DNA from 2 places in the Halalkalibacter sp. HAAS-P014 genome. Region 1 is predicted to be linked to the other one. Evidence: riboswitches for the same ligand, from Rfam matches in the RefSeq annotation. Region 1 holds a riboswitch; the other holds the start of a gene.
What was found. Region 1 has a riboswitch for cyclic di-AMP ahead of AC1FXZ_RS09745 (potassium channel family protein). Riboswitches for the same ligand answer to the same signal wherever they lie in the genome.
Positions count from the first base shown of each region.

Region 2: linked by a shared signal. The riboswitch ahead of AC1FXZ_RS21155 (potassium channel family protein) and the one ahead of AC1FXZ_RS09745 (potassium channel family protein) in region 1 are both predicted to bind cyclic di-AMP.

Region 1 is NZ_JBWQTV010000011.1:228,745-234,879, reverse strand. It holds gene AC1FXZ_RS09765 (F510_1955 family glycosylhydrolase) at 1-537, shown strand, start outside; gene lgt (prolipoprotein diacylglyceryl transferase) at 753-1,607, shown strand; gene AC1FXZ_RS09755 (response regulator transcription factor) at 1,766-2,455, shown strand; gene AC1FXZ_RS09750 (sensor histidine kinase) at 2,460-3,869, shown strand; gene AC1FXZ_RS09745 (potassium channel family protein) at 3,935-4,600, opposite strand; cyclic di-AMP (ydaO/yuaA leader) riboswitch at 4,661-4,813, opposite strand; gene AC1FXZ_RS09740 (cytochrome c biogenesis CcdA family protein) at 5,044-5,778, shown strand; gene AC1FXZ_RS09735 (heavy metal translocating P-type ATPase) at 5,994-6,135, shown strand, end outside.
Region 2 is NZ_JBWQTV010000032.1:5,578-11,712, forward strand. It holds gene AC1FXZ_RS21135 (Chromate resistance protein ChrB) at 1-94, shown strand, start outside; gene AC1FXZ_RS21140 (chromate resistance protein ChrB domain-containing protein) at 91-513, shown strand; gene chrA (chromate efflux transporter) at 528-1,655, shown strand; gene AC1FXZ_RS21150 (ion channel) at 1,808-2,836, shown strand; cyclic di-AMP (ydaO/yuaA leader) riboswitch at 2,919-3,062, shown strand; gene AC1FXZ_RS21155 (potassium channel family protein) at 3,088-3,792, shown strand; gene AC1FXZ_RS21160 (TrkH family potassium uptake protein) at 3,796-5,136, shown strand; gene AC1FXZ_RS21165 (DUF2269 domain-containing protein) at 5,754-6,135, opposite strand, start outside.

The DNA.
Region 1 (6,135 bases):
GATTTTCATCTATTGCATATAAACGAGGAGAACCGGGAAATCATGTATGGAATTGACGTATACAATTCAAATATGTACAGATCAAACAATGGTGGATATGACTGGGACATGCTTGAGGTAACTGGACTATCGGTACCATTAGCTGAAGTTCTTTCCCTTACAACTCATCCACAATCTCCAGATCATTTACTAGCGGGAACTGAGGTAGGGTTATATGAATCAACCGATGGAGGGCTGACCTGGAGTGTAAAAGAAAGCAAATTTAGTGCAAGTGCCTTACGAACAGTTAATTCTGATTCAGAAGAGTTAGTTGCATATCTTATGGGTGAAAAAGAGGGTTTGTATTTCAGTGAAGATTTTGGGGAAACGTGGAAATCATTAAACTTTGAGTTAGAAAATGACTATGTAATGTATATAAGCAATCACCCAACCGATGATCAAAAGTTGGTGCTAGGGTCATTAATGCAAAGTATTTTTGAAACATCAGATTTTGGAGAAACATGGGAAGTGTTAGCAGAAGAAGGGCAAGTAAGGTAAAAAAATAAATATTCTTAGAAAATTTGTAGAGGGATAAATGAAGTTTATATAGCGTTTATCCTTTCTTCATTTAACTGGTGTATAAAGTAATCATGTAGAGCTTACCATGGAATAATTCGTTTAAATAGAATATAAAAAGTTTTTTGTGTACAATCAAATAGTGAAAAAGTATTTTAAATGATTCAGTATGTTAATAGGAAAAGAGGAGGAAAAGAATGGAAGAACAGATTCAACCATTAAATCCAATATTTCTTGAGATAGGCCCTTTAACAATTCATTGGTATGGTTTACTTATTGGTTTAGGAGTTGCTATCGGTTATATTATGGCAACAAGGGAAGCGGGTAGGAGAGGATTGCCAAAGGATACGTTTGCTGATTTTCTTATTTGGGCTTTACCTATCTCGATTCTTAGTGCTAGATTATACTATGTTATATTTCGATTCGAACATTACGTCGATGAGCCATTAAGAATCTTTGCTATTTGGGAGGGAGGCTTAGCGATACACGGGGGGTTAATTGGTGGAGCTTTAACCGCTGTTGTTTTTGCAAAAAAACGAAATATACCGGTTCTGAAATTACTAGATATCGTAGCACCAAGTGTGTTAATTGCTCAAGCAATTGGACGTTGGGGTAACTTTATGAATCAAGAAGTATACGGAGGACCAGTAACGAGAGAGTTTCTAGAGGGTATGATGTTACCTACTTTTATCATTGATCAAATGTATATTAATGGTACTTATTACCACCCGACCTTTTTATATGAATCAATTTGGAATTTGTTAGGGGTTGTCGTATTATTATACCTTCGACGACTTAATCTAAAGCAGGGTGAAATTTTTTACAGTTATTTAATCTGGTATTCTATCGGGCGATTTTATATTGAAGGTATGAGGTTAGATAATTTAATGATAGGAGATGCTTTGCGTACGGCGCAAGTCATTTCTATTATTCTAATTGTCGGTGCAATTGTTGCTTGGGTGTATCGTCGAACAAAGGGATTAGCGACGGTGGGATATTTAGATACTGATAAACAAGGTAAAAAGAAAAGAAAAAAGAAAAAAGTTTCCTAAGAAAATTTCTTCTTTTGAAATAAGAACAAATGCTGTCCATTTTGGTCAGCATTTTCTTATTAAGAATGGTTGGAAATTAATAATTATAAATATTGTTATAATAATAGGGGGCTGTAAGAATCTTGTTATAATTATTTACAATTAATGAGGTGAGAACAATGAAGAATATACTCATTGTCGATGATGAACAACAAATGCAAGCATTACTGAAACTATGTATTAAGTCAACTGAATTTGAAGTAGCAACTGCTAATTCTGGAAAGGAAGCACTTGAATTATGTGAGAGAAATCAATATGATTTGATGTTGCTCGATATTATGATGCCTGAGATGGATGGATTTGAAGTACTAAAGAATTTAAGCGAACGCAATTGTCTACTCCCAACGATTATTATTTCTGCTATAGGGGAGACAGATCAGGTAGTGGAAGGGTTAAATCTTGGGGCGTATGATTATATTACAAAACCGTTTGAACCGAAAGAGCTTGTTGCTCGAGTAAATGCCGTACTAAGACGGGCAGACCCTTCTCTGCAGGCAGGAAAAAGTAAAGGGATGTATGGAATTACTGTCGATCAGTCGCAACATATGGTTGTTTATAACCAAGACATGATTTCTTTTACAAAAAAAGAGTATCAAATTTTTGTTCATCTTTTCTCAAACCCTGGACGTGTGTATACAAGAGAACAACTTTTTTTTCTTGTATGGGACGAGTCCGATGATCGAGATTTTCGAAATATTGATACCCATATAAAAAATATTCGTGATAAATTACGAAAAGCAGGGGTTGAAAAAACAGTAGTAGAAACAGTTTGGGGTATCGGGTACAAAGTTCCACAATTGAAGGATTGATCCAATGAAATTATCGACAAAATTAGCATTGCTTGTATTTACGTCAACTCTAATGATTGTTTGTATAATGGGAACGTCCTTTTATATCCTTTCAAAAACATTTTATAAAGATCAACTCCAAAGGGATATTGAATTTAGACTTGATGCCCATCGTGAGATTTTAGAGACACACACGTTCCAAGAAACAATTGAACATGTAATTATAATGGAGCAAAGAAACGAAGAGAATACATTTATTGTGTTTGATGCTGATTTCAATGTTAGTGCAAGTACTCAACAAATATCGAATGAGATGCTTGACCTTTATCAAAACTGGCTTTTGGATACTTTGGCATATGCTAATAAAAAAACAGAATTTGTTAATATAATGAAAGAACATATCCCTCATATTTGGGCGTTTGAACCGATTGAAATTGAGGGGGAAGTGATAGGGTATTTATTTATAGATCAAGACACAGGTAGTTTTGAGGAGGCTCGGTGGACGCTTCTAGCTATTACAACGTTTATGGGACTCATCACATTATTATTATCAGGTATTTTAATTGTTCTCTTATCAAAAAGGGTAACGTTACCTCTAACGAATGCACAAAATTTAACCAAGGAGATCGCGAAAGGAAATTTTGATGTACAATTATCAAGTAAAGGAAATGATGAAATAGATCATTTATTAAAAGATATTTCTTCGATGGCTAGACAATTGAAAGAATATAGAGACACAAGGCAACAATTTCTTACTAATGTTTCTCATGACATCCGTACACCTTTGACCTATATTAAAGGTTATGCTTCTTTGTTAAAAGATCAAAAGCTAGAACCAGACCTTGTTCAAGATCAGGCATCAATTATTTATCAAGAAGCGATTCGTATGGAGGGACTTGTGAAAGATCTTTTTCAGCTAATGAAGCTAGAAGAAGGAAAGGTTCCGTTGAATATTCAAGAAGTTGATTTGGTAGAGTTTATTCATGAAACAACTAAGAAGGCAAAACTTGCCTCAGCTGATAAAAAAATAGAGCTACTTGTATCTTCCAATAAACCAGAAGTTGTTGCTCAAATAGATCAGGATAAATTTGAACGAGCGTTATTAAATTTAGTAATGAATAGTATTCGTCACACTAATACATCCGGGAAAATTGAAATTAGAATTGAGAAGTCAGAAGATGAAATCCAAATTATAATTGAAGACAATGGGGAGGGGATTCCAGCTGAAGACCTTCCACACATATGGAAACGTTTTTACCGGGTGGATAAATCACGTTCTACGAAGCATGGGGGCAGTGGAATAGGATTAGCAATTACCAAACAAATTATTGAATTGCATGGGGGGACAATTGATGTTAATAGTTCTTTAAATGTAGGAACGGTTTTCAAAATTCGACTATATAATTCTAAGTCTCGTATTCAAAAAGGAACTTAAATAGGATGTTTAAGTTCCTTTTGATATATATGGCTGTTTGGATTAACGTTTCTGGTTCCATATCATTACAATCCATCATCTTCAAAGCGTTTTAGATCGCTCTTATGTCCAATGACAATGAGAATATCTTTTTCAAAAATTACATCATCTGGAAATGGCGAGACATTAATATCTTCTCCACGTTTAATCGCTAAGATCGTACACCCAAATTTAGCACGAACATCTAAATCTATAAGTGAGCGATTATGTACCTTGCTAGTTGCCAATAATTCAACAATGCTATATTCATCAGATAACTCAATATAATCAACAATTTTTTCGGAAGTTAAATGTTGCGCGATCCTAACTCCCATATCATGCTCAGGATGGATAATTCGGTCTGCTCCTATTTTTTCGAGTACTTTGTGGTGATACGCGTTCTGTGCTTTCACCCAAACATTTTCAACTTCCATCTCTTTTAATACAAGAGTCGTTAAAATGCTCGATTGAATATTGTCTCCAATTGCAACTATGACATTTTCAAAGTTGCGAATACCTAGAGATTGTAATGAGTTTTCATCAGTAGAATCTGCAATTACAGCATGAGTAGAGAATTGTGCAAACTCATTCACCTTATGATCTCGATTATCGATCGCTAATACTTGGTGTCCCATTTTATATAGCTCTTTGCAAACACTACCTCCAAACCGGCCCAAACCGATAACAGCAAATTGTTTTTTTATATTTGCCATATTTCTCCACCTCTTTTGCAAAATAAAATAGACCATCACAAAGAAATGGTCTATGCCTCTTCTCTCTAAAAATAAAGCTGACTAGGTTAGTTGTCGGATTAGGGACTGAGAGAATCCCTTCTTACTAAGTAAAATTCACCCAAAGGTGGTAATTTAGCCACCAAGAATCGGTTACCTCGTTACCAGTACATTGATTAAAAGTTTCTATATGTTTTAACTAATAGAGAATTTACTCCTCTTTCTTCAGCTTGTCAATACATATTTTACTGGTTATCAGCAATAATAAACTATTTTGTAAAAGTTGGGTGCGCTGATCGAATACTGTTTTTTTTACTGCACAGTGGCTTCTTCATATTTTCTTAATAAATAAATGTTAATATCGTTACGGATGAATTAAGTTTTCACTAAAAGATTCTGTGACTTAATAAAGTGGGGTTAGTAGTATGTATGATGTATTTAATGCCATTAGCCGATTATTATATGACCCATTAATTCAACTGACGTATGGTACCGAGCACCTCCCAATTCTATCGGCGTTTGTTATAGGAGTGCTTGCTGCTGCTGCTCCATGTCAGTTTACAGGGAATATTGGAGCGATTACCCTATATGGGAATCGCTCCATTCAAAAGTCCATCCCTTGGTCAGAGGTGATTTTCTTTCAATTTGGAAAAGTTGTTGTTTTTTCAGGACTAGGGCTGATTGTCTGGATATTAGGGGCAGAATTTCAACAAGACCTAATTGGTTATCTTCCTTGGATCCGAAAAACTCTTGGGCCTATTTTTATCTTAATTGGTCTATATTTAGTTGGTGTAATTACGTGGAAATGGTCAATAGGCCTTAATTCAAAAATGATAGAGGGAAAAAAAGGAGGTAAGTGGGGGGCGTTTCTATTAGGCAGTAGTTTTTCCTTAGGATTTTGTCCAACAATGTTCTCTATCTTTTTCTTCTTGTTAATGCCATTAACACTTTCTACTTCATATGGGTTTATTTTGCCAACTGTGTTTTCGTTTGGTACTTCGATTCCTTTATTCATTACGATGTATTTGATCTGGACATTTGGTTTAAGTGGAGCATTTATGAAAAAAGGAAGAACGATCGGAAAGAGGATACAGCAATTTGCAGGAATCTTTTTAATTATATTGGGGGTTCTAGATACTATTGCTTATTGGGGGCTGTAAGCAGGTAAAAGGCTGGGGTGCAGTACCATGCTATGCTTTTCCCACTTAAACAGAAACAATGTGCATGTAACAATTGAACCTTCTATGCTTGTCTCAATTAAACCACCAATTAATATCATTTGTGTGAGGATAATCACATAAAATCTTCACATTTATTCGGTAAGATTTAAGAATAATATGATTCAGTTAATCTTTTGTAAAAGGGAGGTGTAAGCATGAGTAAAATGATGTTTTCTATTCAAGGTATGACATGTGCGTCTTGTGTGAATCGTGTTGAGAAAATGATATCTAAAGTTGATGGGGTGCATTCAGTCACGGTTAATTTAGCATCTAATCAAGCGCAAGTTGAAGGTGACG
Region 2 (6,135 bases), on a different contig from region 1:
ATACCAACGAATAAAAACAATTGATTATTTCAAGTCCCCATTGGAACTAAAAGTACGTGAAAAAATCAAGCAACGAAGGAGTGATTTAACATGAAGTGGGTTACATGGAAAAATATCGGAGTGGATCGTATGGCTTGCTGCTGGTTAATTAAAAACTATATAGACCGAGAAGCTGAATTTATCTTTATTCCTGAGGGTAAAACAGAAATTCCGAATGGAACAAAAGGATTTGATATTCCTGGTGCTGAGTATTCACACAGACATGGACAATGTTCTTTTTATTCTTTGTTAAATGACTATAACTTGCACGATCCTGTATTAAAAAAAATAGCTCAAATTGTAGATGAAGCAGATACAGTACAAGAAGTTTTTTTAGAACCTGTTGCACCAGGTCTAGATTATATTTGTGACGGGATTAGCTTAATTAGCAAAGATGATTCTGAAGCGTTAGAAAGAGGATTCATCATTTATGACGCATTGTATGCAATGATAAAAAGAAGTCATCAGTACTAATGGGGGAGAAAAAAGTGGAGAAACCTAGTTTTTGGAACATTTTTTGGACCTATATCCTTATTGGTTTACAAGGTTGGGGTGGTCCAGCTGCACAAATACAAATAATTCACGAACACGCCGTAGAAAAGAAAAAATGGATTGATAATGAACGATTCAGAGATGCTTTTGCTGTTTGTGGTATGTTACCAGGCCCAGAAGCTGCTGAACTTTGTATGTATGTCGGATATCGACAAAGAGGTTATTTAGGTGGGTTTTTAGCGGGATTGGGTTTTATGTTACCGAATTTCATTTTAATTACCATCTTGGCTTGGGCTTACTTTCAATTTGCTGCAACTTCTGACATAGCTCAAGGCTTATTATATGGTGTTAAGCCCGCAATGGTTGCTATTGTTTTATTCAGCCTTTATCGAATTGCAAATAAGTTTGGAGTATTACAAGATGGTAAAAAAATATTCATTACTCTTTTCATGTTGACTTTAACGTTTATTACGCAAATCGATTTAATCCTTTTGCTATTGGTTATGGGATTAGTGTATATGTTATTAGTTCGTTCGTTTAACAATAAAGTATTTAGCGTTAACAGTATTCCACTTTTTGCAGTAGCCTCTTTGGGAACAGCTTCAATACCAACTAGCCTTTCCCTATTATTCTTAAAAGTGGGTGCACTTAGCTTTGGTGGAGCATATACGGTTCTAGCGTTGTTACAATTTGAAGCTGTTGATAATTATGGGTGGCTAACAACTGAACAATACATTGATGGTTTAGCTATTAATGAATTAACTCCCGGTCCCACAATCATGGTAGCAGCATTCGTAGGTTTTGCAGCATATGGTTTTTTGGGAGCTACATTAGCAACCTTTTTTATCTTTTTACCAGCCTTTTTAGTAGTGCTGTTAGGCGCTCCGTATTTCGATAAAATTAGAGAAAACAAGAAGCTGAAACTATACTTAGCAGGTGTTAGTGCAGCAGTTGTTGGTCTTATCGCTAGTTTTTTAATACGACTTTCGTTAGAAGTATTTTATGATTGGGGAAGCATTATTATAGCATTTGTAACACTTGCACTCTTATTTAAATTCAAATGGCAAATATGGCAAGTATTCCTTTTAGCTTTAGCTTTAGGAACTTTGCTTATCTTTTTATAATAATAAAATCTGTTCCAAACTGGGACAGATTTTTCTATTATCATTATTGAACTATCCTGCCTTTACTTTAAGAGGACACTTTTTATGGTTTTAGCTCATGTAGCTTATAACGAAGCTAACTTTGGAAACCTTATCTAAAAGGAGGGATTTATATGTTAATGATATTTGAAATAATGAAAATAGCTGTCAACATCCGAAAGCTAACATTATTATTGATAACGGTCGTTTTTTTAATTAGCAGTTCTTTTATAATTCATTGGTTGGAACCTGAAATGTTTGAAAATCCATTCATCGGATTTTGGTATGTTATGACTACTGTTACGACAACAGGCTATGGTGACTTCGTTCCAAATACCACAATAGGTAAGATATTTGGCTTATTTTTATACTTTTTTGGAATTGGTTTAATCGGTATTGTCATTGGTAAAATTGTTGAAGGCTTTGGGCTTTTACGAAAATTAAAGGAGGAAGGAAAATTGAATTATAAAGGAAAAGGTCACTACGTGATTATCGGTTGGTCCAATAAAGCTAAACATACTATGAATGAGATCTTAGAAATCGATGACCAAGCAAAGATTCTTGTGATCGATTCACTACCGAAATCTCCCTTTGAGAGTGATAAATTTTCATATATACAAGGTGACGCAACTGATATAGAAACATTAGAAAAGGCAAATGTACTTGAGGCAAAAGCTGTTTTAATTTTTACAGGAGATAAAGAGTTTAACTCTGTCGCTGCAGATGGACAGTCACTTCTGATTGTATCAGCCATTGAGAGTTATGCAGTAGAGATGAAGCAAGAGATTTATACCATTGTTGAGATTCTTAAAGAAAAGCATATTTCAAACTTCGAGCATGCGAATGTAGATGAATTTATTATTGCTGATGAAGCCTTATCTGATTTAATGGCAAAAGCTGCTGTTGATAAAGGATCAAGCAAGCTAATTATGGAACTCCTAAGTAGAAGAAGTGGTGTCGATATACGTAAAATCACCAAAAAACAAATTTGGAAAACATATAACGATGCTTTTGAAGATTTAAAAAAACTTGGGGCTAATTTAATTTCTGATCGGAATGATTTTCAAATTTTAAACAAGCTAGGAGAGTCTATTCCTAAGGAGGCAGAGCTTTATGCCATCTGTACCAAAGAATCCTATCAGAAGATTATGAAACCCAACTAAAATGCAATTTGTAAATTTATACAATAAGTATTGACAACCTTACCTTACAGGAGTAAATTCTCTATTAGTTAAATTAAATAGTAACCTTTAGTCGCTTAATCATTTTGAGCGGGGGAACCAACTTTGGTGGAAATGTTCCATCTTGGGGTGAATCTTACTAAGTAAGAGGGGATACTCTCAGTCCCTAATCCGACAGCTAACCTCGTCAGCGTTATTTTGGAGAGAAGGGTCGGAATAGACCATTCTTTGTGATGGTCTATTTTATTTTGCACAAAAAGAGGTGGGAAAAGGTGGCAGATAAAAAGAAACAATTTGCCGTTGTTGGGTTGGGGCGTTTCGGTGGTAGTGTGTGCAAGGAGTTATATAGAATTGGACATCAAGTTTTAGCTATCGATAATCGAGAGCATAAAGTCAATGAGTTTGCACAATTCTCTACACATGCTGTTATCACGGACTCGACTGATGAGAAGTCATTGCAATCTTTAGGAATCCGGAACTTTGAGTACGTAATCGTCGCAATCGGGGATAATATCCAATCAAGTATATTGACTACCCTTGTCCTCAAAGAAATGGAAGTTGAGAACGTATGGGTTAAAGCACAGAATGCCTATCATCATAAGGTACTAGAGAAGATAGGTGCCGATCGAATTATTCACCCTGAACATGATATGGGTATCAGGATTGCCCAGCATTTAACCTCAGAAAAAATTGTTGATTATATTGAATTATCTAATGAATATAGCATAGTTGAATTACTAGCAACCAACAAAGTCCATAACCGTTCCATTATTGATTTAGATGTTCGTGCTAGGTTTGGTTGTACAATCTTGGCCGTCAAACATGGAGAGGAGATTAATGTATCCCCACTCCCTGAGGATATGATATATGTAAATGACGTCCTTATCGTAATTGGGCACAAAAGAGATTTAAAACGGTTTGAGGAAGAAGGGATGTAAACCATGTCATTTCCTAAAAAAGGTATTTTAAATCGTCGAATTCACTTGTCCCCCCCACAAACGTTAGCTCTAAGTTTTTTTATAGCTATTGTGATTGGAACACTATTATTAAAGCTTCCTTTTGCAACAACAGAGCCAATCGCCTGGATCGATGCATTATTTACAGCTACTTCCGCTACAACCGTTACAGGTCTTGTGGTTGTTGACACTGGGACAGCTTTTACGGTATTTGGACAAGTAGTGATTATGATACTCATTCAGATTGGTGGATTAGGATTAATGACGTTCGCTGTATTAATTATCGTTGTATTAGGAAAAAAAATCGGGTTAAAAGAACGGATGTTAGTACAAGAAGCTTTTAATCAAACTTCCATTGGCGGTGTTGTACGTCTCGTAAAGATTTTATTTATCTTCGCTATCTTAATGGAGTTTATTGCTGTTATATTACTCTCTATTCGTTGGGTTCCGGAATACGGTTGGGCTTTTGGCATTTATACAAGTATTTTTCATGCCATTTCTGCATTTAATAATGCGGGATTTTCGCTTTGGTCTGATAGCTTAATGGGATACGTTGGAGACCCTGCTGTAAACATTATTATTACATTACTATTTATCACCGGTGGAATTGGTTTTACTGTTTTGTCTGACTTATGGCACACAAAAGAGTTTCATCGACTATCCTTACATTCGAAATTAATGTTAGTTGGCACATTAGTCATTAATGTTGTAGCTATGATGTTGCTTTTCACACTAGAATACGCCAACCCAGCTACTTTAGGTGCCTTAGATCTCGCTGATAAGCTTTGGGCTTCTTACTTCCAAGCAGTTACACCTAGGACAGCTGGATTTAATTCAATCGATATCGGCAGCATGACTTCTGGATCGATTGTCTTTTTACTGCTGCTAATGTTCATAGGAGCAGGAAGTGCTTCCACAGGCAGTGGGATCAAATTAACAACATTTATAGTTATTGTCCTGGCTGTTATCACATTCTTAAGAGGAAAAAATGACACTGTAGCGTTTGCACGCACAATTAGACTTCAAATGATAATCCGTTCATTAGCAATTGTTGTGATTAGTTTGTTTGCCGTATTCCTTACTATCCTAGCTCTGACTATTACAGAAAATGCTCCATTTATTATGATTGTCTTTGAAGCTTTTTCTGCATTTGGTACTGTTGGACTGTCGATGGGGTTAACAGGAGAATTATCTCCTTTAGGAAAACAAGTTATTATTTTCTTAATGTTTATTGGACGAATCGGGCCATTAACATTGGCTTTCTCATTAGCGAGGGCTCAAAAATCAAGCATCCGTTACCCAGATGGAGAGGTATTTACAGGGTAGTGTTATAGCTAAACTTTTAATTAAAATAAAGCCTCTTACACACATATAAAGGGTAAAAGAATTAGGATAGGTTAGGATAGCATTGGAAATATCTGCTTTACCTATCCTTCTTTGTACTACAAATGACCTCATTTACCACAACAACAGGGGTGGGTGTTGTTGAATGCACTACCCGTTAGCTGAAGAAAAATTGTTCATCAGAGAATCGGAAAATCAGGTTATAAGTTTAATAAGATAATAATAACCACAATAATTGCTGGAATTAAACCGATTTTAAAATACCACCAAAAGAAAATTCAAATCGTTCAGAACCTTTATTCAGCTATCGACCCGTTACTTTCATAAGACCAAACCACATAATTAACTAATTTTTTGTATCTTTATCAGAATAAAACTGACCAAATATAATAATAAGCCAATAGTTTTAAATAAGTTGGTTTTCTTTATATTTATCGAACCCACTTTTTGTAAGTCGTTTCAATTCATAAAAATTGAATTAAATTAAACAGGAACAACCACAGCTCTGACTGTTCCTGTTGTTAAGGTAATGGAGACTTTGTTGAATAAAAACTATTTCTAATTTTATAAACATGAAAATTGAGTTTTATTTACCTCACTTATCCTTTCTTACTATTGTTCTGCTTTCGCCAACCGTAGTGAGTCATTCCACGAGGTTTGTATACGGATAACGTTATAACCACAAGTAATACCAACAATCCACCAACAGCGTGTACAACAAGAGACTGTCTTACCCCACGGAAATCGGTGCTGGATAATGTCGTCTCTGCTGCTACATTTGCAATATAACTAATTGGCTCCAGTTGTAAGTACAAGACGATAGCTGCAACCAGCGTTAACAATAATTTTATCAAAACCCAATAATGACGGAACAAGCCCCACTTTGTACCTAACGATTGTATAAGACCACCTAACAGAGAGAGTATACTCAACGGAACAATGACGAACAACGTAGTCAATTCCATCGATAGGTAAGATGCA